One region of the Janthinobacterium sp. HH106 genome, then DNA from elsewhere that is predicted to be linked to it. Evidence: predicted binding sites of a transcription regulator. Region 1 holds the regulator's gene; each other region holds the start of a gene.
What was found. Region 1 encodes LexA, which represses DNA repair genes until DNA is damaged. Its sites were predicted from a motif close to ACTGTATNNNNATACAGT; they were not measured.
Positions count from the first base shown of each region.

Region 2: the regulator LexA is predicted to act here: its motif matches at 3,666-3,683, upstream of JAB8_RS24275 (error-prone DNA polymerase).
Region 3: the regulator LexA is predicted to act here: its motif matches at 1,963-1,980, upstream of JAB8_RS06650 (putative DNA modification/repair radical SAM protein).
Region 4: the regulator LexA is predicted to act here: its motif matches at 4,030-4,047, upstream of JAB8_RS05400 (PA0069 family radical SAM protein).

Region 1 is NZ_LRIC01000040.1:15,814-23,183, forward strand. Features, by position in the region: gene folC (bifunctional tetrahydrofolate synthase/dihydrofolate synthase) at 1-692, shown strand, start outside; gene JAB8_RS15680 (SPOR domain-containing protein) at 717-1,703, shown strand; gene JAB8_RS15685 (CvpA family protein) at 1,724-2,212, shown strand; gene purF (amidophosphoribosyltransferase) at 2,251-3,774, shown strand; gene JAB8_RS15695 (cystathionine gamma-synthase family protein) at 3,818-5,059, shown strand; gene lexA (transcriptional repressor LexA) at 5,277-5,912, opposite strand; gene JAB8_RS29105 (hypothetical protein) at 5,945-6,145, shown strand; gene rpsF (30S ribosomal protein S6) at 6,188-6,577, shown strand; gene priB (primosomal replication protein N) at 6,598-6,897, shown strand; gene rpsR (30S ribosomal protein S18) at 6,923-7,213, shown strand; gene rplI (50S ribosomal protein L9) at 7,241-7,370, shown strand, end outside.
Region 2 is NZ_LRIC01000063.1:24,339-31,708, reverse strand. Features, by position in the region: gene JAB8_RS24280 (GNAT family N-acetyltransferase) at 1-458, opposite strand, end outside; gene JAB8_RS24275 (error-prone DNA polymerase) at 497-3,652, opposite strand; gene JAB8_RS24270 (transcriptional regulator) at 3,818-4,168, opposite strand; gene JAB8_RS24265 (DUF6516 family protein) at 4,165-4,530, opposite strand; gene JAB8_RS24260 (PhzF family phenazine biosynthesis protein) at 4,673-5,458, shown strand; gene JAB8_RS24255 (TonB-dependent receptor) at 5,636-7,370, shown strand, end outside.
Region 3 is NZ_LRIC01000012.1:125,974-133,343, forward strand. Features, by position in the region: gene JAB8_RS06645 (UdgX family uracil-DNA binding protein) at 1-718, opposite strand, end outside; gene JAB8_RS06650 (putative DNA modification/repair radical SAM protein) at 715-1,947, opposite strand; gene modA (molybdate ABC transporter substrate-binding protein) at 2,085-2,855, shown strand; gene modB (molybdate ABC transporter permease subunit) at 2,872-3,543, shown strand; gene JAB8_RS06665 (ATP-binding cassette domain-containing protein) at 3,552-4,262, shown strand; gene JAB8_RS06670 (TOBE domain-containing protein) at 4,303-5,070, shown strand; gene JAB8_RS06675 (response regulator) at 5,149-7,370, opposite strand, start outside.
Region 4 is NZ_LRIC01000008.1:223,694-231,063, reverse strand. Features, by position in the region: gene JAB8_RS05420 (ABC transporter substrate-binding protein) at 1-628, shown strand, start outside; gene JAB8_RS05415 (lipocalin family protein) at 654-1,166, shown strand; gene JAB8_RS05410 (methyl-accepting chemotaxis protein) at 1,430-3,187, shown strand; gene JAB8_RS05405 (tRNA-uridine aminocarboxypropyltransferase) at 3,313-3,981, shown strand; gene JAB8_RS05400 (PA0069 family radical SAM protein) at 4,110-5,252, shown strand; gene JAB8_RS05395 (gamma-glutamylcyclotransferase) at 5,298-5,915, opposite strand; gene JAB8_RS05390 (LysR family transcriptional regulator) at 5,945-6,913, opposite strand; gene JAB8_RS05385 (VOC family protein) at 7,020-7,370, shown strand, end outside.

The sequences.
Region 1 (7,370 bases):
CGTTGATCGACCATGCCGAGGCCATCGGCGCCGACCTGTGGCTGATGGGCCGCGATTTCAACTATTCGGGCGACAAGCAGCAGTGGAACTACGGCGGGCGCGAGCAGCGCCGCAATTCGCTGGCCTACCCGAGCTTGCGCGGCGCCAACCAGATCCTCAATGCGACGGCCGTGCTGGCCGCGCTGGAAGTGCTGAAGCTGAAACTGCCCGTGGGCGCGCAGGAAGTGCGCACTGGCCTCGTGACGGTGGAACTGCCGGGCCGCTTCCAGGTCTTGCCTGGTCGCCCCAGCGTGATCCTCGACGTGGCGCACAACCCCCACGCTGCGTCGGCGCTGAACCAGAACCTCGGTAATATGGGTTTCCACCCGTACACCTATGCCGTATTCGGTTCCATGCACGACAAGGATATCGATGGCGTGCTGGCCGCGATGAGTGAACACGTTGACCACTGGTGCCTGACGGGCCTGCCTTCGCCGCGCGCGGCCACGGCTTCCGAGCTGGCCGCCAAGGTGCAGATCATGCTCGAAGATAAGCCCGACAGCAGCGAACATACTGTGTCTATTTTCGATGATCCGGCACAAGCTTTTGCAAATGCAATGAGCCGGGCCGGTGAGAATGATAGAATTGTGGTCTTTGGTTCTTTCCTCACCGTTGCAGGCGTGATGAAGGCCCGAAAATCCTCACTTCACTGAAACGCACTCGACTGAAAATCACGCATGGGCTTGTTCTCGAAACTGTTTAAAAACAAGCAAGAATCCTCTGGCGAAGACAGCGGCTTTTATGTCCCTGGCGAAGCACAGTCGCCGACCCGCAAGCGCGCCGCCAACACCTCGGGTGGCGGCGGATCGCGCCGTGGCGGCAAGGAAGCACCGGATCCGGTCTTGCCTGAAAAAAAGCGCGCACGCCGCCGCCTGGTCGGGGCCGTCGCCCTGGCCCTGGGCGTCGCCGTCGGCTTGCCGATGCTGCTCGATTCGGAGCCGAAAGCACCGTTCAACGATATCGCCATCGACATTCCGTCGAAGGAAAAGGCGGCGCCTGCACCGGCGCCTGTGCCGGCCGTTCCGGTCCAGGCCGCATCGAATGGCCTGGACCAGTCCGAGGAAATCGTCGACGCGCCGCTGCCGCCTGCGGCCAAGCCGACGCCGGCCCCCGTGCTGGCCGCCGCCCAGCCTGTACCGGTCAAGCCGGCCTATGTGGAGCCGAAACCCGAACCCAAGCCCGAACCGAAGCCTGTCAAGGTGGAGCCGAAACCGGAACCGAAGCCCGAGCCGAAGCATGAAGCCAAGCCGGAGCCGAAACATGAGCCCAAGCCTGAACCGAAGCATGAAGTAAAGCCCGAAGCCAAGCCTGAGGCCAAGCCTGCCAAGCCGGCGCAATCGGCCGACGATGCCGCGCGCGCGCTGGCCATCCTGGAAGGCAAGCCGCAAGACAAGCCGCAAGAAAAAGCGCAAGACAAGGCCCACGACGCCGGCAGCGGCAAGTTCGTGGTGCAGGTGGCGGCGCTGGCGACGCAGGACAAGGTCGATGAATTGCAGGACAAGCTGCGCGAAGCGGGCATCAAGTCGTACACGCAGAAAGTCTCCAGTCCGGCGGGCGAGCGCATCCGCGTGCGCGTGGGACCGTTCGGCAGCCGCGAAGACGCGGAAAAGACGCGCGCCAAGTTGCAAAAGCTGGGCCTGGGCGGCTCTCTGGTGCCGGCGTGATGTTGCAAGGCTGAATGCGCGTGACGATCTTCGATTACCTGGTGCTGTTCGTGCTGGTGACTTCCGTGCTGATCAGCATGATGCGCGGCCTGGTCAAGGAAATACTGTCCCTGGTCAGCTGGATCGTGGCGTTCGTCATCGCCAATGCCTATGGCGCCACCCTGGCGAAATTTCTGCCGGAAGCCGTGCCGGGCGAAGCGATCCGTTTATTGCTGGCTTTCGTAGTGCTGTTCATCGGCGTGCGCATTTTGATGGGATTGCTGTCCATGACGGTTGACGCGCTCGTCAAGGTGACAGGCCTGAGTCTGGCCGACCGCACCCTGGGCAGCCTGTTCGGCGTGGCGCGGGGCCTTGTGATCGTGCTGACCGCCGTCATCTTGTGTGGCATGACTTCCATACCGCAGCAGCCATTCTGGAAAAACGCGCTGCTCAGTCCGCTCGCGGAACAGGGCGCGCGCGCCATCAAGCCTTATCTGCCTGCCGCTTACGCGCAGCATGTGAAATTTTGAATTTTTTTAAAATCAGTAGCACAGTTTAGGAGCACACCATGTGTGGCATCGTCGGCGTCGTTTCCCATCAACCTGTCAATCAATTGCTCTATGATGCATTGTTGCTCCTGCAACATCGCGGTCAGGACGCGGCAGGGATTGCGACCAATCACAGCAGTATGTTTTCCATGCACAAGGCCAACGGCCTCGTGCGAGACGTCTTCCGCACGCGCAACATGCGTTCGCTGCAAGGCACGACGGGCATCGGCCATTGCCGCTACCCGACGGCCGGTTCGTCGAGCGAAGAGGAAGCACAGCCGTTCTATGTGAATGCGCCGTTCGGCATCACCCTGGCGCACAATGGCAACCTGACCAACTGGGAACAGTTGAAGCTGGAAATGTTCAAGAACGACCGCCGCCACATCAATACCGATTCCGATTCGGAAGTGCTGCTCAACGTGCTGGCGCATGAAATCCAGGAAGCGACGACGGGCCTGAACCTGGACCCGGAAGCCATCTTCAAGGCCGTGACCGTGCTGAACCGTCGCGTCAAGGGCGGCTATGCCGCCGTCGCGCAAATCGCCGGCGTCGGCTTGCTGGCCTTCCGCGACCCGCACGGCATCCGCCCGCTGTGCCTGGGCATCAATGAAACGGAGCAGGGTCCCGAATACCTGATCGCTTCCGAATCCGTGGCCCTGGAAGGCATGGGCTTCCGCTTCGTGCGCGACATCGGTCCCGGCGAAGCCGTCTTCATCGATGCCGACAAGAAATTGCACAGCGCCCAGTGCGCCGACAATGCCAGCCTGAACCCCTGCGTGTTCGAATTCGTCTACCTGGCCCGTCCCGACTCCGTCATCGACGGCGCCTCCGTGTACGCCACGCGCCTGAAAATGGGCGAATACCTGGCCGAGAAGATCCGCGCCGAATTGCCAGGCGTGCATATCGACGTGGTCATGCCGATTCCCGATTCCTCGCGTCCGGCCGCCATCCAGCTGGCCATGGCGCTGAACATCGAATACCGCGAAGGCTTCATCAAGAACCGCTACATCGGCCGCACCTTTATCATGCCGGGCCAGGCGGCGCGCAAGAAATCCGTGCGCCAGAAGCTCAACGCGATCCCGTCCGAATTCAAGGATAAAGTGGTCTTGCTCGTCGACGATTCCATCGTGCGCGGCACCACCAGCCGTGAAATCGTGCAGATGGCGCGTGAAGCGGGCGCGACGAAAGTCATCTTCGCCTCGGCCGCGCCGCCCGTCATCTATCCGAACGTGTACGGCATCGACATGCCGACGCGCGACGAGCTGATCGCCTACGGCCGCACGACGGAAGAAGTGTGCCGCGAAATCACGGCCGATTACCTGGTCTACCAGGATATCGGCGCGCTCAAGCAGGCGATCGCCGACGTCAACCCGGCCCTGACCAACTTCGAGGCCTCGTGCTTCGACGGCGTCTACGTGACGGGCGACGTGTCGCAGGAATACCTGGACCGCCTGGAATATGCGCGCCACCATCCGAAGGCGGCAGCGCCCGAAGATACGCCGCGTTCCCAGCTGAACCTGAACCTGGCAACGACAGAAGCGTAATTATCTTGCCCGGCTAGCGCCGGGCTTTTTTTGCTCCGCGATCATGAACGATAAAAAAAACTACGGCTTTACCACCACCATCCTGCATAACGACCGCCGCAAGGGCATCGAGCATGGTTCGCTGCACAAGCCCGTGCACACCTCCGTCGCCTTCGGCTACGGCGATGCGCGCCAGCTCGCTTCCGTATTCCAGGGCAAGGAACCCGGTTTCCGCTATGGCCGCCAGGGCAACCCCACCGTGTCCGCGCTGGAAGACAAGGTCAACAAGATGGAAGACGGCGTGGCGACCTTGTGCTTCGCCACCGGCATGGGCGCCATCGGCGCCGTGGTGCAGTCGCTGCTGCGCGCGGGCGACCATGTCGTCTCGTCGGCCTTTTTGTTTGGCAACACCAACAGCCTGTGGCAAACGGTGACGGGGCAGGGCATCGCCGTATCCTTCGTCGACGCCACCGAGGTGGCCAACGTGGCGGCCGCCATCACGCCTGCCACGCGCATCGTGTTCGTGGAAACCATCGCCAATCCGCGCACGCAGATCGCCGACCTGAAAAAAATCGGTGACCTGTGCCGCGAAAAGGGCATCTTGTACATCGTCGACAACACGATGACGACGCCGTATTTGTTCCGCCCGAAAGCCGTGGGCGCGGGCCTCGTGGTCAATGCCTTGACGAAATCCATCGGCGGCCACGGCAATGCGCTGGGCGGCAGCTTGACGGACACGGGCGTGTTCGACTGGACGCAGTATCCGAATATTTTCGAGAATTACAAGAAGGCGGCGCCCGCGCAGTGGGGCATCGCGCAGATCCGTGCCAAGGCCTTGCGCGACTTCGGCGCCTCGCTGGGTCCGGAAGCTGCGCATCATATCGCCGTCGGCGCGGAAACCATGGCCTTGCGCATGGACCGCACCTGCTCGAACGCCCTGGCGCTGGCCACCATGTTGCAGGCCGACCCGAGAGTGGCGGCCGTGCACTACCCGGGCTTGCCGTCGCACCCGCAGCACGCCTTGGCGAGCGACCTGTTCCGCAGCTATGGTTCGCTGTTCAGCTTTGAATTGAAGGATGGCATCGATTGCTTCGATTTCCTCAATCGTTTGAATCTGGCTATTCCCGCGAGCAACCTGGGCGACACGCGTACCCTCGTCATTCCCGTCGCCCACACGATCTTCTATGAGATGGGCGCCGAGCGCCGCGCCAGCATGGGCATCGCCGAATCGCTGATCCGCGTCTCCGTCGGTATCGAGGATGAGGTGGATCTGCTTGAGGATTTCCGCCAAGCACTCGATGTATAAGTCGCCGGACAAATGAAAAGGGCCGCAACAGTCATGCTGTTGCGGCCCTTTGTTTTTCGCCGTTCAATGGTAATGTCTTCGTGCCTTCAGAAACCGTAGCGAGCAAGTCCAATATCGGGTTGAGTAGCGGAGCTGTACATTGTACGGGGGCGCCCAGCTAGCGAGCAACGGATGCCCGAGAGTGGGCTGCGCAGTAGGTTTATGAGGGCGCGCTCAATCAGTGCCAGCTGCGCATCAAGCCGACTGCTAAGCCTTCCAGGGCAAATTCATCTTCCGGCGACACGGTGATGACCTTGAAATCGGGGTTTTCCGGCAGCAATTCGATGACGGAACCCGTCTTCTTGTAGCGCTTGACCGTGACTTCGTCGCCGATGCGGGCCACGACGATCTGGCCATTCTTGGCGCTGTCGACCTTTTTGACGGCCAGTAAATCGCCATCCATGATGCCGGCGTCGCGCATGGACCAGCCGCGTACCTTCAGCAGGAAGTCGGGCTTGGCCGAAAACAGGGCGGGGTCCACGTTGTAGCTCGCTTCCAGGTTTTCCTGGGCAAGGATGGGCGAACCGGCGGCCACCCTGCCGATCAGGGGCAGCGACATCAGCAGTGCCGCCGGCACTTTCGATGGCGGCGCTTCGGCTGCCGCGCCGATCAGGCGGATGCCGCGCGAGGTGCCGGGCGAAATCTCGATCGCGCCCTTGCGGGCCAGGGCCTGCAAATGCTCCTCGGCCGCATTGGCCGATTTGAAACCCAGTTCATTGGCAATTTCGGCACGGGTGGGAGGAAAGCCCGTGTTTTCAATCGCGTCCTTGATCAGGTTCAGGATTTGTTCTTGTCGTGCTGTCAGCTTGATCATGAGCGGTGGGTGCATACTAAAATGCTGTCTATATGAACAGTCTGTATTTTTGTACAGTATCGCCCACTATGCAAGGGGATTTCCGTGTTTTCGGCGAATTTCGCAAGAAATACTTGTTCCCGGTCGAAAAGCACGGTGGTCCGCGGGCTTTTCGGGTGCTGGCGCAAGCAATGATTGAAACGTTTGCAAAAGGCGGTTATAATCTTCGGCTGACCTTCCCACACCCGTCTTGACGCCGGGGTGGGCGATTATCAATCCGACCTGAAGGAGTTTGCATGCGTCATTATGAAATAGTCTTTATCGTCCATCCGGACCAAAGCGAGCAAGTGCCCGCGATGATCGAACGCTACAAAGCCAGCGTAACCACCCGCGGCGGTTCGGTTCACCGCGTGGAAGATTGGGGCCGCCGTCAAATGGCTTACTCGATCCAAAAGCTGCCTAAAGCACACTACATCTGCCTGAACATCGAATGCGACAACGAGACCCTGGTCGAGTTGGAAACAGCATTCAAATTCAATGATGCCGTGTTGCGTCACCTGACCGTTAAAATGAAGAAAGCTGAAACAGCTCCTTCGCCGATGATGAAATCGGTACAACGCGAAGACGCGGCCAAAAGCCACCGCACCGAAGCACCAGCAGCCGCTCCAGCCGCAGCAGCAGCTTAATTCTTGACCAGGATCGTGCGCTGAACCAGCTACAAGTCACCGCCATCATTGCCGAGCGCGAAATATTGCGCTATACCCCGGCAGGGCTGCCGATTGTGAATGCAGTATTGCAACACAGTTCGCAGCAGATGGAAGCAGGGATTGCCCGTTTGACCGAGTTTGATGTTGCCGCGCTAGCCGCTGGCGAAATTTCAGGCCGGTTCAGTCAGGCAAGCTTGGGCGGGGTGTATCAGTTCACGGGTTTCCTGGCCAGGAAGAGCCGCAACAGCAAGAGTTTGGTGTTTCACATCATTGATTTTAGTGCAGTCAATTCTGACTAGCGCATTTTAGATACAGGAGCCTGACATGGCATTCGGTAAAAAGTTCGACAAAAATAAGCTCAAGCTTAAAGAAAAACGCAAACAGCAAAACCCTTTGTTCAAACGTAAGAAGTTCTGCCGCTTCACGGCAGCTCACGTTGAGCAAGTCGACTACAAAGACGTCGACACGCTGAAAGACTTCGTCCAGGAAAACGGCAAGATCATGCCAGCACGCCTGACCGGTACCAAAGCGCACTACCAGCGCCAAGTCGACACCGCAATCAAGCGCGCTCGCTTCCTCGCGCTGCTGCCATACACCGATCTGCACCACGCTTAATCGGTCAGATATTCCTGGAGAAGAACTATGCAAATCATTCTGTTAGAAAAAGTTGTAAACGTCGGTAACCTCGGCGAAGTCGTCAAAGTCAAAGACGGTTACGCACGTAACTTCCTGATCCCGCAACGCCTGGCACGTCGTGCTACGGCAACCGCTG
Region 2 (7,370 bases), on a different contig from region 1:
ATCGGCACGAAAGCGATGCCGCCCGTTTCCACCTTCGGCCCCGTGGCAACAAAGCCCAGGCTTTGATACAGGGGCAAGGCGTAGGCCGAGGAATTGACGGTAAAGGCCGTCACATCGCCCTTGGCCAGCGACGCGTCGCGGGCCGCCTGCCACAGGCGGCGCGCCATGCCGCGCCGGTGCAGGGCGCGCGGCACGAACATGTGGAACAGATGCGTGTTGTCGCGCATGGCCACCACGCCGGCCAGTACGCCGTCGATATGCGCGAGCTGGTAGGCGTAATTGGGCAGCGACAGATAGCCTTCGATGGCGGGCTGGCGGCAGTTCTCGATGAACTTTTCCGCCCCCACGCCGTCCGGGTGCAGGGTCAAAAAGGGCATCAAGTCGTCGATCAGGGCGACGATGGCGGGCGCGTCGGCGACCAGGGCGGGACGCAGTGTCGGTTCGGGGAGTGTCGTCATATTCAAATAATGCCATGCCCCCTCCCCGCCGGCAACTCTCAGCAAAAATCGCGGCTGCTGGTCCGCAAGCGCCCCAGCAAGTGCGACATATCGACCAGGTGCTTGGCCACCAGGTTGCGCACGATGCCTTCCCTTTGCCAAACACCGTACACGCCCAGCAGCGGCGCGCTCAGCACTTCACGCCGCTGGCTTGCCACCAAGTCGGGCCAGACGATGACGTTGACCGTGCCCGTCTCGTCTTCCAGGGTCATGAAGATGACGCCCTTGGCCGTGCCCGGACGCTGGCGCACGGTGACGATGCCGCAGGCGCGCGCCACTTGCCCGCTCGTGTACGTCATCAGCGTGGACGCCGGCATGAAGCGCTGTTCCAGCAATTGTTTGCGCAACAGCGCCAGCGGGTGGCGACCCAGGGTCAGGCCTTGCGCGCGGTAGTCGCTGACGATGCTCTCGCCTTCCGTCGGCGCGGCCAGCACGGGCAAATCTTCCTCTTGCGTGGTATCGCGCAGCAAGTCCCTGTCCGGCACGGCGCCGGCCGCCTGCCACAGCGCTTCGCGCCGGTGCCCGGCCAGCGCATGCAGCGCGTTGCCGGCAGCGAGCACCTGCAAGTCATGGCGGTCCAGGCCGCCACGGCGGGCCAGGTCGGCCACATCGACGAAGGCGGCGATGGCACGCGCATCCTCAATGCGTTGGGCAGCCTGCGCGCGCATGCCGAACAGGCTGTTCAAGCCCAGGCGCACGGCCGGTGCATCACGCTGCCCGCCCTGCCCTGCCGGCGCTTCCAGCGCCGCCTCCCAGCCGCTGACGGCCACGTCGACGGGCAGCACCTGCACGCCATGGCGGCGCGCATCCTGCACCAGTTGCGAAGGGCTATAAAAGCCCATGGGCTGGCTGTTGAGCAAGGCGCACAGGAAGGCAGCCGGTTCGTGGCATTTCAGCCAGGAACTGGCGTACGTCAGCAGGGCGAAACTGGCCGCGTGCGACTCCGGAAAACCGTATTCGCCAAAGCCCTCAATCTGGCTGAAGATGGCCTCCGCGAACTCCCGTTTATACGCATTTTTGACCATCGTTTCGACGATGCGTTCCTTGTAATTGTTCATGCCGCCCTTGCGTTTCCAGGCCGCCATGGCGCGCCGTAGCTCATCAGCCTCGCCGGGCGTGAAATCGGCCGCGATGATGGCCACCTGCATCACCTGCTCCTGGAAAATCGGGATGCCGAGGGTGCGCCCCAGCGCCTTGTCCAGGCCCTTCGGATACTCGACCGGCTCTTTCTGCTGGCGCCGCTGCAGATAAGGATGCACCATGCCGCCCTGGATGGGCCCGGGGCGCACCAGCGCCACCTCGATGACGAGGTCGTAGAATTCACGGGGCCGCAGGCGCGGCAGCATGCTCATCTGCGCGCGCGACTCGATCTGGAATACGCCGATGGTGTCCGCCTGGCACATCATGTCGTAGGTGGCGGGGTCTTCGGCGGGAATATCCTGCAGGCGAAATTCCTCGCCGCGCCGCCCGCTCACCAGTTCCAGGGCGCGGCGCAGGGCCGACAGCATGCCCAGCGCCAGCACGTCGACCTTCATCAAGCCCAGTTCTTCCAGGTCGTTCTTGTCCCACTCGATGACGCTGCGTTCGGCCATGGTCGCGTTTTCAATCGGCACCAGGCGCGACAGCTTTCCCTGAGCGATGACAAAGCCGCCCGGATGCTGCGACAGATGGCGGGGAAAGCCCAGCAGCTGCTGCGCCAGGCCCGCCCACTGCTGCGACAATTCCGCTTCCGGGTCCAGCCCGCATTCGGCCAGGCGCTCGAGCAGATCGCGCTTGCCGTCGAACCAGCGGTGCGCCTTGGCCACCTTTTCCACGATGGCCAAATCAATCCCCAGCGCCCGCCCGCTGTCGCGCAAGGCGCTCTTCGGCCGGTAGCTGATCACCACGGCCGCCAGCGCGGCCCGTTCGCGCCCATATTTGCCGTAGATATATTGGATGACCTCTTCGCGCCGCTGGTGCTCGAAATCGACGTCGATATCGGGCGGCTCGTTGCGCTCGCGCGACATGAAGCGCCCGACCAGGCAATTGCCGCGCGCCGGGTCCACTTCCGTGATGTGCAGGCAATAGCAGACGGCCGAATTGGCGGCCGAACCCCGGCCCTGGCACAGGATGTTTTGCGAGCGCGCAAAGCGCACGATGTCGTAGACGGTCAAAAAATACGCTTCGTAGGAAAGATCCCGGATCAGCTCCAGCTCCTGTTCGATCTGCTCCTGCACGTTGGCTGGAATACCGAGAGGAAAGCGCAGCAGCGCGCCCGCATACGTTTCTTCGCGCAGATACGTCGCCGGCGTGTGGCCGTGCGGCACCAGCTCGACGGGATAGTCATAACGCAGGCTGTCGAGCGAAAACGTGCACTGACCGGCGATGCGCACGGTTTCCGCCAGCGCTTGCGGCGGATACACATTGGCCAGGCGCAAGCGCGCGCGCAGATGCTGTTCCGCATTTTGCGCCAACGCATAGCCGCACTCGCCCACGGGTTTGCCCACGCGGATCGCGCACAGGGTGTCGAGCAAGGGCTTGCGCGACCGCACGTGCATGCACACGTGGCCGACGGCTGCCACGGACAAGCCCAGCGCCTGCGCCGCCTCCTGCACGGCGCTGCGGTGCGCGTCATCCTGCGCCCGCTGCAGCAGGTTCAGGCCGATCCAGCTGCGCTCGCGGCCAAAGGTGGACGCCATCCACTCACCCTGCGCGCGCACGGTTTCCGCCTCGGCCGCATAGCTGGGCAGCAAGATCATCAGACAGCCGGGCAAGCCCCGCAAATGGGCAAACTCCGCCGCAGGCGCGGTGAAATCATCGGGCGTCAGCAGATAGCGCCCCTTGGCCGCCCGCGTGCGCGCCATGGTGATCAGTTCCGACAAGTTGCCGTAACCATCGATATCGCGCACCAGGGCCAGCAGGGACGGCCCCGGACTGCCGTCGGCCTGCGTCAAATGGAAATGCGCGCCGATAATCAGGTGAAAACCGGCCCGCTTGGCCACCGCATGGGCGCGCACGACGCCGGCCAGCGAACACTCGTCAGTAATGGCCAGCGCCTTGTAACCGAGCTGCACGGAGCGCGCCACCAGCTCTTCCGCATGCGAGGCCCCATGCAGGAAGCTGAAATTGCTCAGGCAGTACAACTCAGCATACTCGGGTAAGACGGCGCCCCACATGATCTACCTCAATACTGTATGTAAACACAGTATATTATACTCATCTGGAATCAAGTAGCCGGTTCCAGTCGGATAGTGTTCATTTTGATGGGCACACGGAGCGTCTGCCGGCCCGCGCTAGGCTTTGGCCTGTCGCATGACGGACCAAATTGATAGTCCGGCAAATCAATTAGCAACTATGCGAAACTCCGTCGCTGTGGCTACGGGGCGAACTTGATTTCGCTCCCGTTTCAATTCCACGATGCCGTAATTGGACATTGTTTTCAATGTGCGCGACAGGTTGCTAGGTTTACGGCCCGTTGTCTCAGCCAATGCAGAGATGGATTCCGGTTGCGTTTCCAGAATCACGTGCAACAACGCCCGGTTTTCGTCGCTCAGGACTTCCGCCAGCGATTTGATCGAAGTGAACCAGACCTTGGGCTCATCCGCCTTCGGTTTATATATGCCGCGAGCGATGGCGAGCACGCGTTCGCGGATTTTCTCTTGCGGCATGATGCCAATAAAAATCGGTTTCATTGCTTTTTTACCTCCAGCAAAATGCGGTCCACGTCAGCAAAAGAATCATTGATGAGATGCTGCGCATCCTTGAATTCGTATGGCACTCCCTGATCTGACGGATGCCGGTGTTTATGGTCGAATGCCACGATGCGTCCCGCATATTTGAATTTCTTTGGCGGCTTTACCATGTGCGCATTGTCGTAACCGAGGATGCGTTTGCCATACGGTTCGTGCAGCGTCAGCGAGTAGCGTATGCCGTGAGGAATCTCATCCGACACTTCCGTCCGCCTGGCTTCTATCTTGATCCAATAACCGCCATCCTGGTCGAGGATGGAACCATCCATGTCCAGCAATGTATCGATGGCAGGATCGGTCCTCATGCTGGAAGTATATCATCTGCTGATATGTCACTTCCACGAAAGCGTCAATAGGCGCAGCCTTTGACTCCACCCAGCCAAGACATCGCGAAGCTTTGCACTTATTTTCGTTTATGCTGATGTTTTATCTTGCCCATCGACCGCCATGATCGTCCACTTATTAAAATGTTTCGGCGCCGCCCCCGGCGGCGGCAATGCGGCACTGGTCGTGGAAAACGGCGGCAGCAGCGAAACGGCGCGCCAGACCTTCGCGCGCGAACGCCAGGTCAGCGCCTGCGTCTTCCTCGACCGGCAGGCGGACGGTGCCATCGTGCTTGACTATTTTTATCCGCACACGCACAGTCCCTTGTGCCTGCATGCCACCCTGGCGGCCGCGCATGTGCTGCTGACGGCGCCCGGCGCGCCGCCGGCGCTGACGGTGAGCACGGCCATGCGCGGGCAAGCCTTGCAGCTGGTGCGCCGCGCGGAAGGGATATTCATCGGCTTGACATCGCAGCCGGCACCGGTCGTCATGCTGGAAAAATATGTGCCGTCGGAACTGATGGGCCAGCACATGCACTTGCTGTCGCCGCCCGTGATCGCCTCCGTCGGCAGCCCGAAGCTGCTGCTGGAAGTGGCCGACCGCACCACCCTGCGCGCGCTGCGGCCTAACCTGGAACTGATCGCCGACTGGAGCGCCTTGCATCAGGTCAGCGGCTGCTATGCGTATTGCCGCACGGGCGAGAGCGAATATGAAGGACGCAACTTCAACCACCGCGACCCGGCGCTGGAAGACAGCGCCACGGGCGTGGCGGCAGGCGCGCTATCGGCACATTTGCAACAGTCGCTGCGTCTGCATCAGGGCCACGTGACGCAGCAGCCGTGTCTGATCGAGGTGCAATACAGCACGCAGGCAATCTGGGTGGGCGGCATGGTGCAGCGCAGCACCTGAACGGGGCATCACGCACCAGTACAAGGCAAGCTCGGCAGCGGCCAAAAGAGAATCAACCAGGAAACAACAGTTACAGCAAATTTGTAATAACAAAACGAAGTATCGCTGGTGAATGCTGAAATGATGGCACTAGAATCAAGTCACGAATCTTGCTCATCAGCCACTTGGAGACACTGCGTGCCGACCCTCACCACCTTGCGTAAAGCCATCCTCATCAGCCTGTACGGCAGCGCCGCCCTGGCCGCCTTCAGTCCCGCCGCCATGGCCCAGTCCACGGAAGCGGCCGCCACGGACGGTCCCGTGCAAACGGTCAGCGTGGTCGGCTCGCGCCGGGTCGCCAGCTCCGCCACCGATACCATGGTGCCCGTCGATATCATCCCCATTTCCCGGGTGGCCGAGCAAGGCGGCCAGTTTGATCTGGCGCAATCGCTGCAATACATTTCGCCCTCGTTCAACTCCACGCGCCAGACGGGCGCCGACGGGGCCGACCTGATCGATTCGGCCGCCCTGCGCGGCCTCGGCTCCGACCAGACCCTGGTGCTGGTGAATGGCAAGCGGCGCCACACGACGGCCCTGGTCAACCTGTTCGGTGCGCGCAACCGCGGCAACACGGGCACGGACATGAATGCGATTCCTTTGCTGGCGATCAAGAACGTGCAAGTGCTGCGCGACGGCGCGGCCGCCCAGTACGGCTCGGACGCCATTGCCGGCGTGATCGACATCGAACTGAAGAAAAGCCTGGGCTGCGAAGCGGTGGCCGGCTACAGCCAGTACTCGGAAGGCGACGGCAAGAATTACATGACCTCCGCCTACTGCGGCATCGCGCTGGGCGACAAGGGCACGCTTGCCATCACGGGCGAATACCTGGACCGGGGCCGCTCGAACCGGGCCGACGCGGACAGCATGCGCATCATCGGCGACACCAAGTCCAAGAACAAGACCCTGTACGTCAATGGCGACTACGCCACCAGCGGCACGGGCAAGCTGTACTTCACGGCCGGCGCGCAGACGCGCGACGCGTCCAGCGCCGCGTTCGGCCGGGGCGGCATCGGCAGCGACGACATTCCATCGCGCAATTCGGCCGCCATGTACCCGGACGGTTTCGTACCGTTCATTAACGGCAAGATCGACGACCAGTACGCCACCATCGGCCACCGCAGCCAGATCGGCGAATGGCATGCGGACTTTTCGCAAACCTATGGCTACAACAAGATGCGCTACGACATCAGCCATACCCTGAACGCCTCGATCGCCAACCTCGACCTGATGAATGGCGGCAAGGGCGTCAGCGCCAGCAACTTTGACGCGGGTGGCTTCTCGTTCCAGCAGCTGACCAGCAATGCCGATTTCAGCCGCTACTACGACACGGTACTGAGCGGCATGAACGTGGCCTTCGGCGCCGAATACCGCAGCGAAGAATACAAGATCATGGCCGGCGAGCCGAACTCCTACATCGATGCCGACGGCGTGGGCGTGGGCGGCAATGCGGGCAGCCAGGGCTTTCCCGGCTTCCAGCCCGGCGACGCCACCAAGGCCAAGCGCCACAGCATCGCCGCGTATGGCGACGTGGAACTGGACTGGACGGAACGCCTGAAAACCCAGGCCGCCCTGCGCTACGAAAAATTCAGCGATTTCGGCTCCACCGTGACGGGCAAGCTGGCCGCCAGCTATAAAGTGGCGCCCAACGTGCTGCTGCGTGGCTCGGCCAGCACGGGCTTCCGCGCGCCATCGTTGCAACAAGTGTATTTCTCGTCCACCTTCACCGACTTCATCGGCGGCGTGCCTACCGACGTGGTGCTGGCGCCGAACGGTGGCACCGTCGCCAATGCGGCCGGCATTCCCAAGCTGAAAGAGGAAAAATCCACCAGTTTTACGTTCGGCACCACCTGGACGCCGACGCAAGCCATTTCCG
Region 3 (7,370 bases), on a different contig from region 1:
CTTCGGGTAAATTTTTCCAGAAGCGCGAAGGGATATGGCTGTGCAGCAAGTCCGCATTCACGCGCGCGGGATTGAAGATGCTGCGGTAGTAGGTCAGCCACAGCGCTTCGCCCGCATCGTCGATGTCGGCCGCGCCGCGCAGCAGGGCCGGTCCCGCGTGCAAGGTGGCGCCATCCCACAACATGCTGGCGCCGGGCGTGGCGATCATCCAGCTGATGGAGCCCATGCGGCGCGCGAAGTGGCGCGCCACCTGCGGCAGCACCGCGTGCGTGGGCTCGAACCAGGCCACGAAGCGGGGCGCGCCGTCACTTTCGGCCCGCTCGCGGAAGCGCACGTAGGCATGCATGTCGTGCTCCTCGCGGTGCACGGCCTTGACCATGGCGTGCAGGCGCGCGCCGTCCGCGTCGGCCGGGGACACCACGTCGTGCTGGCCCTGCTGCCAGCGCCACAGCACCTGATACAGGAAGGCCCAGCGGTCATGCACGTTGAAACAGGCGGCGCTCTCCAGCAGTTCCACCAGCTGGCGGGGCAGGCGCAGCGGTGGCGCGCCGGTATCCGTGGCCTCTGGCGTGGAGGAAAACAGGTCGCCCTCGCCGGGCTGCGATTGCCAGGCCACGTCGGCAGGCGGCACGCCGCGCGCGATCAGTTCGCGCGCGGCCGCGCGCCACGCGTCGAACGATTGCGCCAGCCGCACCACGCGCTCATTGATCTCTTTCATGCTGCCTGCAGCTCCGGCCATAAGTTCAATTGCTGCGGTGCGTCCGCCATGGCGCGGCGCAAATGTTCGGAGGCGGTGGTGTCGCGTGCGGGAAAGTAGTCGGCCGTGATGATGAAGGGGGCAATCTTTTTCATGCTGCAGCGCAGGCGCGACAGGTCGGCATAGCGCACTTGCCGCAAACGGCGCAGGTCGACGATGCGCTGCGCGTTACGCAGGCCGATGCCGGGCACGCGCGCGATCATGTGCTGCGCCGCGCGGTTCAAGTCCAGCGGAAATTGTTCGCGGTGCGCCAGCGCCCACGCCAGTTTCGGATCAATGTCGAGCGCCAGGTTGCCGCCGCTGGCGGGCAGCAGTTCGCTGGCCTGGAAACCATAGCTACGCAGCAAGAAATCGGCCTGGTACAGCCGGTGTTCGCGCAGCATCGGCGGCGGCGCCAGCGGCACGCTTTTCGGGCTGTCGGGAATCGGGCTGAAGGCCGAGTAGTACACGCGCTTGAGTTTATAGCTGCCGTACAAGGTCTCGGCCGTGGCGAGGATTTGCTGGTCGTCGCTGGCGTCGGCGCCGACGATCATCTGCGTGCTTTGCCCGGCCGGCGCGAAGCGCGGCGAGCGCGGTTCTTCGGCCTTTTCATCGAGCTTGCGGCGGATGGCGCCCATGGCCAGCTTGATCGTGTGCACGCTCTTTTCCGGCGCCAGTTTCTGCACGCTGTCCTGGGTCGGCAGTTCGATGTTGACGCTGAGCCGGTCGGCATAGCGGCCCGCCTGCGCGACCAGGGCCGGATCGGCGTCGGGGATGGTTTTCAGGTGGATGTAGCCGCGGAACTGGTGCACCTCGCGCAACTCGCGCGCCACCTGCACCAGTTGCTCCATCGTGTAGTCGGCCGACTGGATGATGCCGGAACTGAGGAACAGGCCGTCGATGTAGTTGCGCAGGTAAAAGTCGGCCGTCAGTTTCACCACTTCGGCCACCGTAAAGCGCGCGCGCGGCACGTTCGAGGTACGGCGGTTGACGCAGTACTGGCAATCGTACAGGCAGTAATTGGTCAACAGCACTTTCAGCAGCGAGACGCAGCGCCCGTCCGGCGTGTAGCTGTGGCAAATGCCCATGCCCGAGGTGGCGCCAAAACCGTCCTTGCCGATGGAATCGCGCTTCGGCGCGCCGCTGCTGGCGCAGGAAGCGTCGTACTTGGCCGCGTCGGCCAGGATTTCCAGCTTGTCCGTCAATTCCATGGTGCACCTCGATATACTGTGTTTATATACAGTATATCAGGGAATCGGCCTGGTACCGGCTTGATCTGTGCAATGGCAGAACGCTATATATCGGTGTATATTACGGACCTGGTTCTTTTCTCATTCAGGATACGCTCATGTGCCTCACCTTGCGCCTCACCTCCCTCGCCCGCCTGCTTGGCGTCACCCTGCTCGCCACTGCCGCTACCTCCGCCCTTGCCGGCGAAGTGGTCGTGTCGGCCGCGGCCAGCCTGACGAACGCGTTCAAGGATGCGGCGCAAAGCTACGAGGCGCAGTATCCGGGCAGCAAGGTGTCCCTGAACTTTGCCGCCTCGGGCGTGCTGCTGCAGCAGATCGTCAAGGGCGCGCCCGTCGACGTGTTTGCCTCTGCCGACCAGGAAACCATGGATGCGGCGCAAAAGCAGGGCCTGGTATTGCCGGCCGACCGCATGGACTTCGTCGGCAACAGCCTGGTGCTGATCGTGCCGCACGATAGCAAGCTGGGCATCAAAGCTTTGGCCGACCTGACGCACAAGGGCGTGACCCGCGTGGCCATCGCCAACCCGGCCAGCGTGCCCGTCGGCCGCTATTCGGAAGGCGCGCTGAAGAAGGCGAAGCTGTGGGAAGCCGTGCAGCCGAAAGCCATCGGCACGCAGAACGTGCGCCAGTCGCTCGACTATGTGGCGCGCGGCGAAGTCGATGCGGGCTTTGTCTACGCCACCGACGCGGCCATCATGAAAGACAAGGTGAACGTGGTGCTGGACGTGCCGCTCGACGCGCCCGTGCTGTACCCGATCGCCACCATCAAGGGCAGCGGCAATGCGGCCGAAGCGAAGCGCTTCGTCAGCTACCTGCAGACGGCACCTGCGCAAGCCATCCTGGCCAAGTACGGGTTTAAAAAGCCATAAAGTAAAAAGACTGTACATGGATATCGCCTGGACCGCGCTGGCCCTGTCGCTCAAAGTTGCGGCGTGGGCCACGGCGCTCAATTTGCTGCTCGGCATCGGTACGGGCTATCTGCTGGCGCGCACGCGCTTTCCCGGGCGCGAGCTGCTCGACGCCCTGCTGACCCTGCCGATGGTGATGCCGCCCACCGTGCTCGGCTATTACCTGCTGGTGCTGCTGGGCCGGCGCGGCACCCTGGGCGTCTGGCTGCAGGACAACTTCGGCATCAACCTGATCTTTACGTGGCAGGGCGCCGTGATCGCTTCCACGGTGGTCGCCTTTCCCCTCGTCTTTAAGCCCGCGCGCGCCGCCTTCGAGGCGGTCGACGGGCAGCTCGAGCAGGCGGCCCGCGTGCTGGGCATTTCGGAGCTGGCGATTTTCTTCCGCGTCACCTTGCCGCTGGCCTGGCGCGGCATCCTGGCCGGCGTGCTGCTGGGCTTCGTGCGCGCGCTCGGCGAATTCGGCGCCACCCTGATGGTGGCCGGCAGCATTCCCGGCAAGACGCAGACCCTGTCGGTGGCCGTGTATGAAGCCGTGCAGGCGGGCCAGGATGACGTGGCCAATACGCTGGTCGTGATTATCTCGCTAGTCTGCATCGTGGTGCTGCTGTCGGCTGGCCGCCTGGCGCCCGGACGCGTCGCGCACAAATGAGGCCTATGATGACGCCCATGCAACTCGACCTCGACATTCGCGCTACCTTGCGCTCCGGCAAACGCCGTTTCGACCTGCACGTGCAATGCACCTCCGGCAGCCAGCGCATCGCCATGTATGGCCCGTCCGGCGCCGGCAAGAGCATGACCCTCAAAGCCATTGCCGGACTGTTTACACCGGATGCGGGCCATATCCGCCTGAACGGGCGTACCCTGTTCGACTCGGCCGCCGGCATCAACTTGCCGCCGCAGCAGCGCAATGTCGCCTACCTGTTCCAGGATTACGCGCTGTTCCCGCACCTGACGGTGCGCCAGAACGTGGGCTTCGGCCTGGCGCGCGGCTGGTTCAATCCGCGTGCGCGCGAAAAATTGCAGACGGTCGAGCATTGGCTCGATGCCTTCCACTTGCAGGAACTGGCGCACCAGTTTCCCGACGAGTTGTCCGGAGGCCAGCGCCAAAGGGTGGCGCTGGCGAGGGCGCTCGTGGCCGAGCCGAACGCGCTGCTGCTCGACGAGCCGTTCGCCGCCCTCGATCCGGCCCTGCGTGTCAAAATGCGCCTGGAACTGAGCCAGTGGCAGCAGCGCCTGGACGTGCCCATGATCCTGATCACTCATGATCCGGAAGATGCGCGCATCCTGGGCGAGCATGTGCTGTACTTGCGCGACGGACAGATCGATAACAGGGAAGAACACATGGCATTGGGTGAACGCATTGGATAAATCAGCGGCAGCGGAAATCGGCCTGCAAGGCTCGGTATGGATGACGGTGGGAGGCGAGCACCTGGGTGGCGCCGGCCGGGTGGAATTGCTGGGCGCCATCGCCGAGTGCGGCTCCATCACGCAGGCGGCCAAGCTCGTCAAGATGAGCTACAAGGCGGCCTGGGACGCGATCGACGCGATGAACAACCTGGCCGGCGAGCCGCTGGTCGAACGCCTGACGGGCGGCAAGGGCGGCGGCGGCACGCGGCTGACGCAACGGGGACGCCAGCTGGTCGACAATTTCCGCATCATCGAGCGCGAGCATGCGCGCTACCTGCGCCAGCTGGGCAGCCAGGCCGAAGGCATCGCCGACGATCTTTTACTCATACGGAGAATGGCCATGAAAACCACGGCACGCAACCAATTCCTGGGCAAGGTGGCCGAACTGAAACAGGGCGCCGTCAACGACGAAGTCACGCTGGAATTGCCCGGTGGCCAGCACATCGTGGCCATCGTCACGCAAGGCAGCAGCGCCAGCCTGGGCCTGGTGCCGGGCGCGGAAGCGTTTGCGCTGATCAAGGCATCGTCGATCATCCTCGTGGCCGACAGCGCAGGCGCGCGCTTTTCCGCACGCAACCAGCTGGCCGGGCTGGTGACGCGCGTGCAGACGGGCGCCGTCAACACGGAAGTGGTGCTGGACTTGCCACGCGGCGGCACGATCGCCGCCATCATCACCAACCAGAGCAGCACCGAGCTGGGCATCGAGATCGGCAGCAGTGTGACGGCGATTTTCAAGGCGTCCAGCGTGATCCTGGGCGTGCCGGCGTAAATGGGGTAGGTCGGATTAGCGCGCAAGCGCGTAATCCGACAAGGTTCCGGGGCCTGACCCCAGTTTTACGTTGCAGGCTTAATCCTTCAGCCTGGACAACCAATCGGCCGCCGCCGCCAGCGCCTGCTCCAGTTCCTGCGCCGTCTGCGCCAGCAGCGCTGGCACCTCGTCGAGGCGGCCCGCATCGATGGCTTCCTCGGTGGCGAACGCGGTGCGGATCAGGCGTTTCGTGCCCAGGGTGCCGACGGAGCCGCGCACGCTGTGCAGGATGCGCGCCACGTCGCTGTGGCGGCCTGCCTGCAAGGCTGTTTCGGCATCGCGCATGGGCGTCATGCCCTTGTTCAGCGCGTCTTCCACCATGCGCCGCAGCACGCCGCGCCCCTTCGCGTCGCGCCCCATCACGCGCATCAGCGGCGCCATGGAAAACACTTCCTCATCGGCGACGGGCGCCGGCCCCGCCGTCTGCACTGGCGGGCGCTTGGGCAGGTGGCGCAGGATCACTTCCATCATCTCTTCCACCACCACGGGCTTGGCGATGAAATCGCTGATGCCGGCCGTCATGCAGCGCTCGCGCTCGGACGCCAGCACGCCGGCCGTCATGGCGATCACGGGCAGGCTCAAGCGTAGTTCCGTGCGGATGATGTGGGTGGCGCTGAAGCCGTCCATGACGGGCATCTGCATGTCCATCAGCACGATGTCGTAGCGCAGCGCTTCCGTGCGCAGCCGTTCCACGGCCTGCAAGCCGTCGCCCACCACGTCGAGGGTGGCGCCCATGTGTTCGAGGATGCCGCGCGCCACGGCCTGGTTCAAATGGTTGTCTTCCACCAGCAGGAAATGCACGCCGGCCAGTTCCGTGCCCAGCGGCTGCTGCAGCATGCGCTGCTCGCCGCCGTCGTGCTTGGTAATCAGCGCCTGGTGCAGGGCATCGAACAGGCTCGAGCCCGTGATGGGCTTCATCAGCACGACATCGGCCTCGGCCGCGCTGGAGATTTCCTCGAGGTGGTTGCGGGCGAAGGCGTTGACCATCACCACGATGGGCTGGCGCTGGCCGCTGGCTGCCTGGCGGATGGCCTTGGCCGTGGCCAGGCCGTCCATCACGGGCATGTGCCAGTCGGCCAGCACCACGTCGTACGGCTGCTGCTGCGCCAGGCGCTCGCGGTACAGTTCGATAGCGGCAAAGCCGGAGTCCACTTCGTCGGCCAGCCAGCCCCACGCCTCGATCAGCTTGACGATCAGTTCGCGCGTGGTGCGGTTGTCGTCGGCCACCAGCAGGCGCAGCTGGCCCAGGGTGGGCGTGCGCCGCGTTTCGGCCGGCTGCGCCAGCATCTCGAACGGCACGCTGAACCAGAAGCGGCTGCCCTTGCCTTCGCTGCTGGCGACGGCGATGTCGCCGCCCATCATGTGGATCAGCTGCTTGCTGATGGCCAGGCCCAGGCCCGTGCCGCCGAAGCGCCGCGTGATGCTTTGGTCGCCCTGCGAAAACGCGGCAAACAGCTGCTGTTGCTGCAGTTCCGTCATGCCGATGCCCGTGTCGCGCACTTCGAAGCGCAGCCAGGCACGGCCGTTGTCCTTCTCGGCCAGGCTGACGGCCACCACCACTTCGCCGCTCTCGGTGAACTTGATCGCATTGCCGGCCAGGTTGACGAGAATCTGCTGCAGGCGCTGGGCGTCGCCCATGAGGCGGCGCGGCACGTCGGGCTCGACGGCAATCGCCAGTTCCAGCTCCTTTTCGCCCGCATTCATCGTCATCGTCGTGGCCAGCGTGTTCATGACTTCGTCGAGGTCGAATTCGACGGGCGACAATTCCATGCGGCGCGCCTCGATCTTCGAATAATCGAGCACGTCGTTGAGGATGCCCAGCAGCGACTGGCCCGCCACGCGCACCATGGTCAGATACTTGCGCTGTTCCGTATCGAGCTTGGTATTGCCCAGCAAATACACCATGCCCAGCACGGCATTGAGGGGCGTGCGGATTTCATGGCTCATGTTGGCCACGAAATCGCTCTTCGCGCGGTTGGCCGCCTCGGCCCGGTCGCGCTCCTGTTCCAGCTCCGCCGCGCGCGATTCGAGCTCCTGCTGCAAGCGGTCGCGCTCGCTCATCAGGCCGTTGAACGCTTCCGTCAGCTCGCCGATCTCGTCGCGCTGCTGCACGGGCACGGGAGTGAAACGGCTGCCGCTGGTGCGCAGCGCCTGCAGGGTGTCGCGCAGGCGCACCAGCGGCGAGAGCAGGCGCACGGTGACCCAGCCCAGCACGGCTGCGGCCAGCAGCGAGGCGAGGATGCTCCACAGCACCAACCGGT
Region 4 (7,370 bases), on a different contig from region 1:
GCAATCGATGCCGCAATATGCGGTGCAACTGCGTCCCGTGCCGTGGAAACGGGGCGTGCTGATGCTGCAGACAGGCGAGGCGTTTGCCCTGTATCCGCCGTATTCGTGGCGCAGCGAGCGGCCGTACGTGCGCTATTCCGTGCCGTTGCTGATGGAGCAGCTGGTGGTGCTGTGCAACCAGGACGTGCTGGCGAAGCGCGCGCTGCGGCAATGGCCCGCCGATTACGGCGGCCTGCACATCGGCGTGAACGCGGGTTTTTTGCTGGGCGATGCGCAACAGACGGCAGCCCTGCAAGCGGCCAGCATCGTGTTCGATACGGCCAAGGGCACGCGCACGAATCTGCTCAAGCTGATGCGCGGGCGTATCGATTGCTATGTCAGCGACCGCCTGTCGGCGCAGTGGGAATTGCAGCGCATCCGGCGCGAGGGTGCGCCGGGCACGCCGATGCAGGCGATACAGGAAACCGCGCAGCTGGCCAGCCAGCAGGGCCACCTGGGTTTTACGGAGCGCCGGCCTGCCGCCTACCCTTATCGCGATGACTTTATCGAACAATTCAATGCGGCCATCGTGCGCATGCAAGCCAATGGCGCAATTCGCCGCATCCTGGACCGCGCGCTGCTGCCCTGACTGATTCAACCCGATGGAGAAAAACATGAAAAGAATATTATTGCTATGTGTGCTCGTGCTGGCCGGCTGCGTAGGCCGGCCCGAGAATATTGTACCTGTCAGCAATTTCGACACGACCCGTTATCTGGGCAAATGGTATGAGATCGCGCGCCTCGACCACTCGTTCGAGCGGGGCCTGAGCCACGTGACGGCCGACTACAGCCTGCGCCAGGATGGCGGCCTGAAAGTGCTCAACCGCGGCTACCAGGATGCGGACGCGAAGTGGAAGGAAGCGGAAGGCAAGGCGTATTTCGTCTACAAGAAAGACGTGGGCTACCTGAAAGTGTCGTTTTTCGGGCCCTTCTATGGTTCCTACATCGTGTTTGATTTGGACCAGCATGATTACAGCTATTCCATGATCAGCGGCCCCGACAAGTCCTACTTCTGGTTGCTGTCGCGCACGCCCACCATGGATCCTGCCTTGCAGCGGCGCCTGATCGAGAAAGCCGGCGGCTTGGGTTTCGATACATCAAAATTGATCTATGTGAAGCAAAACTGACCTTGCTTGCCTGCCGCCCGTTCGTGGCGGCATACCGTCTTCTGGTTGTTGCTTTTCTGCATGTTATTTCTTGCAATACCATCCTGATTCACTCACAATCTGCTCCAAAGTGGTGCGCTGCGGCGTGCTGCCATTCTGGTGACGCGCCTGCCGTTGCGTCGCCGCTCGTGATTGCCGCACGGCAGATGCCTGCTATATTGATACGTAGCAGCACGTCGGTTTCGTGGCGTCTGTGCATTGTTTTTTCAGATAGGAATCACGCAATGAAAAACCTCAAAATCGGCGTACGTCTCGGTGGCGGTTTTGCCGCCGTCCTGCTCCTGTTGACGACCCTGACCGTGGTGGGCATCGTGCAGATGCAAAGCGCCAGCAAGGAAACCGATGCGCTGGTCAACGTCAAGGTGCGCAACGAGCGCCTGATTGGTGAATGGACCAAGGTCATCGAGGTGAACGCGGCGCGCACGGCGGCCGCCTGGAAAGTCGGCGATCCCGAACACCAGAAGCAGTTTGAACAGGAAATGGCCGTCTCGTCGGCACGCGCCACGGAAATTCAGAACGCTATCGGCAAAAGCGAGCTGAATGCCGAAGAGCAATCGCTGTACCAGGAGGTGCTGAGCACGCGCAAGGCTTACACGGAAGTACGCAAGAATGTGTTCAAGGCCAAGAATGCGGGCGATCTGGAATTGGGCAAGCGCCTGTACGAAGGCGACATGGTCGCCAAGCGCGACATCTATCTGGCGTCGTTGAAGAAGCTGGAACTGCTGGAAGCCAAATTGCTCGACGAAACGGCTGCGCAAATTCGTTCGCGCTACGAAAACGGCCGCCTGCTGCTGATCTCGCTGGGCGTGGTGGCCATCTTGCTGGGCATTGCCTGCGCCTACTGGATCACGCGCTCGATCACGCGTCCCATCACGCGTGCAGTCGAGGTGGCGCAAGCCGTTTCCGCCGGCGACCTGACCAGCCATATCGTCGTGGAAAGCCGCGATGAGACGGGGCAATTGATGCACGCGCTGAAAAACATGAACGATAAACTGGTCAGTATCGTGGGTCAGGTGCGCGCCGGCACCGAATCGATCAGCACGGCGTCGAGCGAAATCGCGGCCGGCAACCTGGACTTGTCGTCGCGCACGGAAGAGCAGGCCAGTTCGCTGGAAGAGACGGCATCGTCCATGGAAGAGCTGACCTCCACCGTGAAACTCAACGCCGACAATGCGCGCAGCGCCAACCAGCTGGCCATCGACGCCTCGCAGATCGCCAGCAAGGGTGGCGTGGTGGTCTCGGAAGTGGTCAGCACCATGGGCTCGATCAACGATTCCTCGCGCAAGATCGTCGACATCATCAGCGTCATCGACGCCATCGCCTTCCAGACGAATATCCTGGCCCTGAACGCGGCCGTCGAAGCGGCCCGCGCCGGCGAGCAGGGCCGTGGTTTTGCCGTCGTGGCCTCCGAGGTGCGCAACCTGGCGCAGCGCTCTAGCGCGGCGGCCAAGGAAATCAAGGGCTTGATCGACGATTCCGTGCAAAAGGTCGAGGCCGGTTCGCAACTGGTGGACAAGGCGGGCCGCACCATGGACGAGATCGTGCAAAGCATCAGCCACGTGACGCAGATCATGAACCAGATCACCGACGCCAGCGATGAGCAGCGCACCGGCATCGAACAAGTCAACCGGGCCATCGGCCAGATGGACCAGGTGACGCAGCAAAACGCGGCCCTCGTGGAAGAAGCGGCGGCGGCGGCCGAATCCATGCAGGAACAGGCAGCCAAGCTGGCCGACGTGGTGGGCGTGTTCAAGCTCGATGCCACACAGCGCTATGTTTCGGCCAGTGCTGGCCCGTCCGTGACGGCGTCGGCGCCCATCAAAGCTGCGGTGCGGCCTGCCATGCGGCACGCCACGCCGCGGACGCCGGCACCCGCCGTGGCCGCGCCTGCGCCGGGCAAGGCGGCGCCAGCGGAAGCTGTGCGTGCACGCACACCGAAGACGACGGTGGCATCCGGTGCCGACGACTGGGAAGAGTTTTAAGCGCAGGTGTTTTAAGCGCAGCTTTCCCTTGGCATGGCACGGGCGCTACAATCGCGGCTTGAAGACAGCCGCGAACGCGCTCCGCCATGACCACCCGCCGTACCTCCCGCTCTATTTCCAGCGCGATCGCCAGCCCTGGCGCCGCATCCTCCTTCCAGGCTGAACCCGCCAAACGCGCACGCTGCCCGGTTTGCCTGCGCGCTGCGTCCAGCTGCATTTGTCGCTGGACTGCCCCCGTCGCCCACGCCGTGGACGTGCTGATCCTCCAGCATCCGCTGGAAGTCCACAACGCCAAGGGCAGCGCCCGCTTGCTGCATCTGAGCCTGCCCAACAGCCGCCTGCTGACGGGCGAACAGTTTGCCCCGGAGGCGCTCGCTGAACTGCTGGCCGACAAGCACAATGTGCTGCTGTACCCGGATACGCCAGGCGACCGTTCGCTGGGCATCGCGCCGCCGCCAGCGCTCGACCCGTCCATCTTGCTCGATCCGGCCCGATTTTCGAGCCAATTGCGGCTGGTGGTGCTGGACGCCACCTGGCGCAAGAGCCGCAAGATGCTGTATCTGAATCCCCTGTTGCAACAGCTGCCGCGCCTGCCGCTGCGCGATACACCCGCTTCCCATTATCTGATCCGCAAGGCGCATGCGCCAGACCAGTTATCGACCCTGGAAGCGACGTGCTATGCCCTGATGCAGTTGGAGCAGGACGCTTCCCGCTTCGTTCCCTTGATCACGGCATTTGACGGCTTTGTGGCGCAGCAGTTGAGTTATGTCATGCCGCATGGCGAAAAAGCTTGAAACGACAGCACGGTAGCCCTTGATCTTGGCCGCACAGCGGCATAGTATACTGTACGTATATACAGTTGATGGGGCCGTTCATGAAAGCAATCATTCCAGAGCACGATGACAGCTTCGCCGGGCAAGCCATGTTGCCGCCGCAATCGCTGAAAGCGCAAAAGGGGCGCGGGGCCGTCTCGAATCTGCTGGGGCGCCACGAGACGCATGCGCGCGCCGGTTTCGATGACGGCTGGAGCGTGGGCGGCCTGGGCGAGGCGGCTGGGGAGGCGGCGGCGCCGGGATGGAAGACGCAGGTCAGCGACGAACAGGCGCGCACCATTCTCACGCGCAACGCTTCGCCCGATTTGCCCTTCAACGTGTCGCTGAACCCGTACCGGGGGTGTGAACATGGCTGTATTTATTGCTTTGCCCGCCCCACGCACAGCTACCTGGGCCTGTCGCCGGGCCTGGATTTCGAAAGCCGCATCTACGCCAAGGTGAACGCCCCCGAACTGTTGCGGCGCGAACTGGCCAAGCCGTCGTATGTGCCCGAACCGATCGCCCTGGGCGTCAATACCGATGCGTATCAGCCGTGCGAACGCGAACGGCAGCTGACGCGGCGCGTGCTGGAAGTGCTGCACGAATGCGACCACCCCGTGGCGCTGATCACGAAATCATCGCTGATCGAGCGCGATATCGACATGCTGGCGCCCATGGCGGCCAGGCGCCTGGCTGCCGTGGCCGTCACTGTCACGACGCTGGACCCGGCCATCGCGCGCACCCTGGAGCCGCGCGCGGCCGCCCCGGCGCGGCGCCTGCGCACCATCCGCACCCTGACGGACGCGGGTATTCCCGTGGGCGTGAGCATCGCGCCCATCATCCCGTTCGTGACGGAGCCGGAAATCGAGCAGCTGCTCGAAGCCGTGCGCGACGCGGGCGCCATCCACGCCCATTACGTGGTGCTGCGCCTGCCGTGGGAAGTGAGCCCCTTGTTCCAGCAATGGCTGGAAGCGCACTTTCCGGAGCGTGCCCAACGCGTGATGAACCGGGTGCGCGAAATGCGTGGCGGCAAGGATTACGACAGCGCGTTCGGCGCGCGCATGCGGGGCGAAGGCGTGTGGGCCGACCTCATCCGCCAGCGCTTTGAAAAGGCCGTGCACCGGCTGGGGCTGCACGGCAAGGGTGGCCGCTTCAAACAGCTCGATTGCACGCAGTTCCGCCGGCCACTGGTGGTGCCGCCATTGGGTGCAAAAGTAAAAAAAGGCAATGCGGGGCAGCTGGATTTGTTTTAAGTTAAACCAGCGTCAGCGCTGATGCCGCAGGGGTGCGCTGCGGCGCTATCGTGCGGCATTATCCTGTTCCTGCATCTGCGCCAGATGTTGCTCAATGGAAAAGACATGCGGATCGCTCTTGCCCAGTTCGCGCAGGGCGCTGGCCAGGTGCAGCAGGTACTCGCTGTTCGGACCGCTGGGGCCGTTTGATCGGGCGATCTGGCGCGCGATATCGAGTTCCGATGCGGCGCCGAGGAAGGCGGCGTTTTCCTCGTTGGCGATGTACACCAGGCCTTCGACCTTGCTGCCATCGTCGAAGGTGATGTCGGTGGCCAGGCGCAGGTAGCCGTTTTTTTCGCGGTGGTCGAGGTGGGCGAAGACTTCGGGCGTGATCAGATACGCCATGCCGTCGCACACGGCGCCCGCCTGCGGCACGATGGTGGCGACCCGGCCCGGCGCCATCGGCGTGCCCCGGTGGTCGTGCGAACCTTGCCAGAAGCGCCGCGTCCAGCCTTCGATGCTGGCGGGGCGCCGTTCGATATAGGGGAAGTCCGCCTTGTAGATCAGCGAGCCGTAGCCGAACAGCCAGACCTGCTCATGGCCGTCGAATTTGTTCATGCGCTGGTTGATGGCGATGGTAGCGGCGTCGGTGGCAGACAGGGCGTGCTGGTCAGGCTGGGTCATGGTGCAAGTGGATAAGGGGCGATGCGCCATTATAAAGGGGCGCCGGCCGGGCCGCCGGCCGACAGCGCCTCGCGGGCCGTGCCGCCGCCCGCTCCCACGTTCCACTCGTGCGTCTCGACAAAGCGGAACAGGAATGCCATGAAGCTTTCGGCGGCCGGCGACAGCGAACGCCCCGTCTTCGTGTAGACGAAAAAGCGCCGCGTCAGTTCCGGCTCGTGCAGGGTGCGCATGTGCAATTTGTAGAGTTTGACCATCGGCTCCGCGTACGGCAGGCAGACCGTGATGCCGAGGTTGGCGCTGACCATGGCCAGCGCCGTCGTCATGAAGGTCACTTCGTTATAGGGATTGAGCGACAGTTCGCGAAACGCGCCGTGCATGTCGCGCAGCAAACGCTCCGTAAATTGCCCCTGCAGCGAGATGAACGGATAGTCGCCCACGTCGGCCCAGGTCACGCGCTCTTTCTGCTGCAGCGGATGCTGCTCGGGGAAGACCAGTACGAAGGGCATCTCGAACAGCACTTGCGCGGCGATTTCCGCCGTCGGATCGCGCTCGGGGCCGATGCCGAAATCGACTTCGCCGCTGAAGACGCGCGCCGACACGTTTTCCACGGGGCAGTCGACCAGGCGCAGCTGCACCTCCGGGTGCGCCTGGCGGTATGCGGCGATCACTTCCGGCAGCAGGGTGCACGCCATCATCTGCGGCGCGGCGATGCGCACCAGGCCCGTCTTCAGGGCCTTGCGCTGGGCGATGCCGGCCATGGCGCCGTCGAGGTCCTCGATCATCTTTTCAAACAGCGGATACAGTTCGCGGCCGATTTCCGACAGCTGCGTCTTGCGCGTGCTGCGCTCGACCACGCGCACGCCCAGCACGCTCTCCAGTTCCTTGATCAAGCCGCTCAAGGCGGACTGCGTCACGTGCAGGTATTCGGCGGCCAGGGTAAAACTGCCGGTCTTGGCCAGCGCCACGAAGGCGCGCATCTGTCGCAGGCTGGGACTCATAAGATAATCCGATAAATCGATGGTTAAAAATTGTTTGTATGATAGCTGTAACTCGATTCTAATGGTGAAAAGCTGAAAAACCCGCCATCCATCGGAGACAGACATTATGAAGATCAAGCAAATCCACCACGTCGCCTACCGCTGCATCGACGCGAAGAAAACCGTCGAGTGGTACGTCAAGCATTTGAACATGAATTTCGTCCTCGCCATCGCCGAAGACCTGGTGCCGTCGACCAAGGCGCCGGACCCGTACATGCACGTCTTCCTCGACGCGGGCCAGGGCAATGTGCTGGCCTTTTTTGAACTGCCGACGCAGCCGCCGATGGACCGCGACCGCAATACCCCGGCCTGGGTGCAGCACCTGGCGCTGGAAGTGGGCAGCATGGAGGAACTGCTGGCCGCCAAGGAGCGCCTGGTGGCCGCCGGCATCGAGGTGCTGGGCCCGGTGAACCACGCC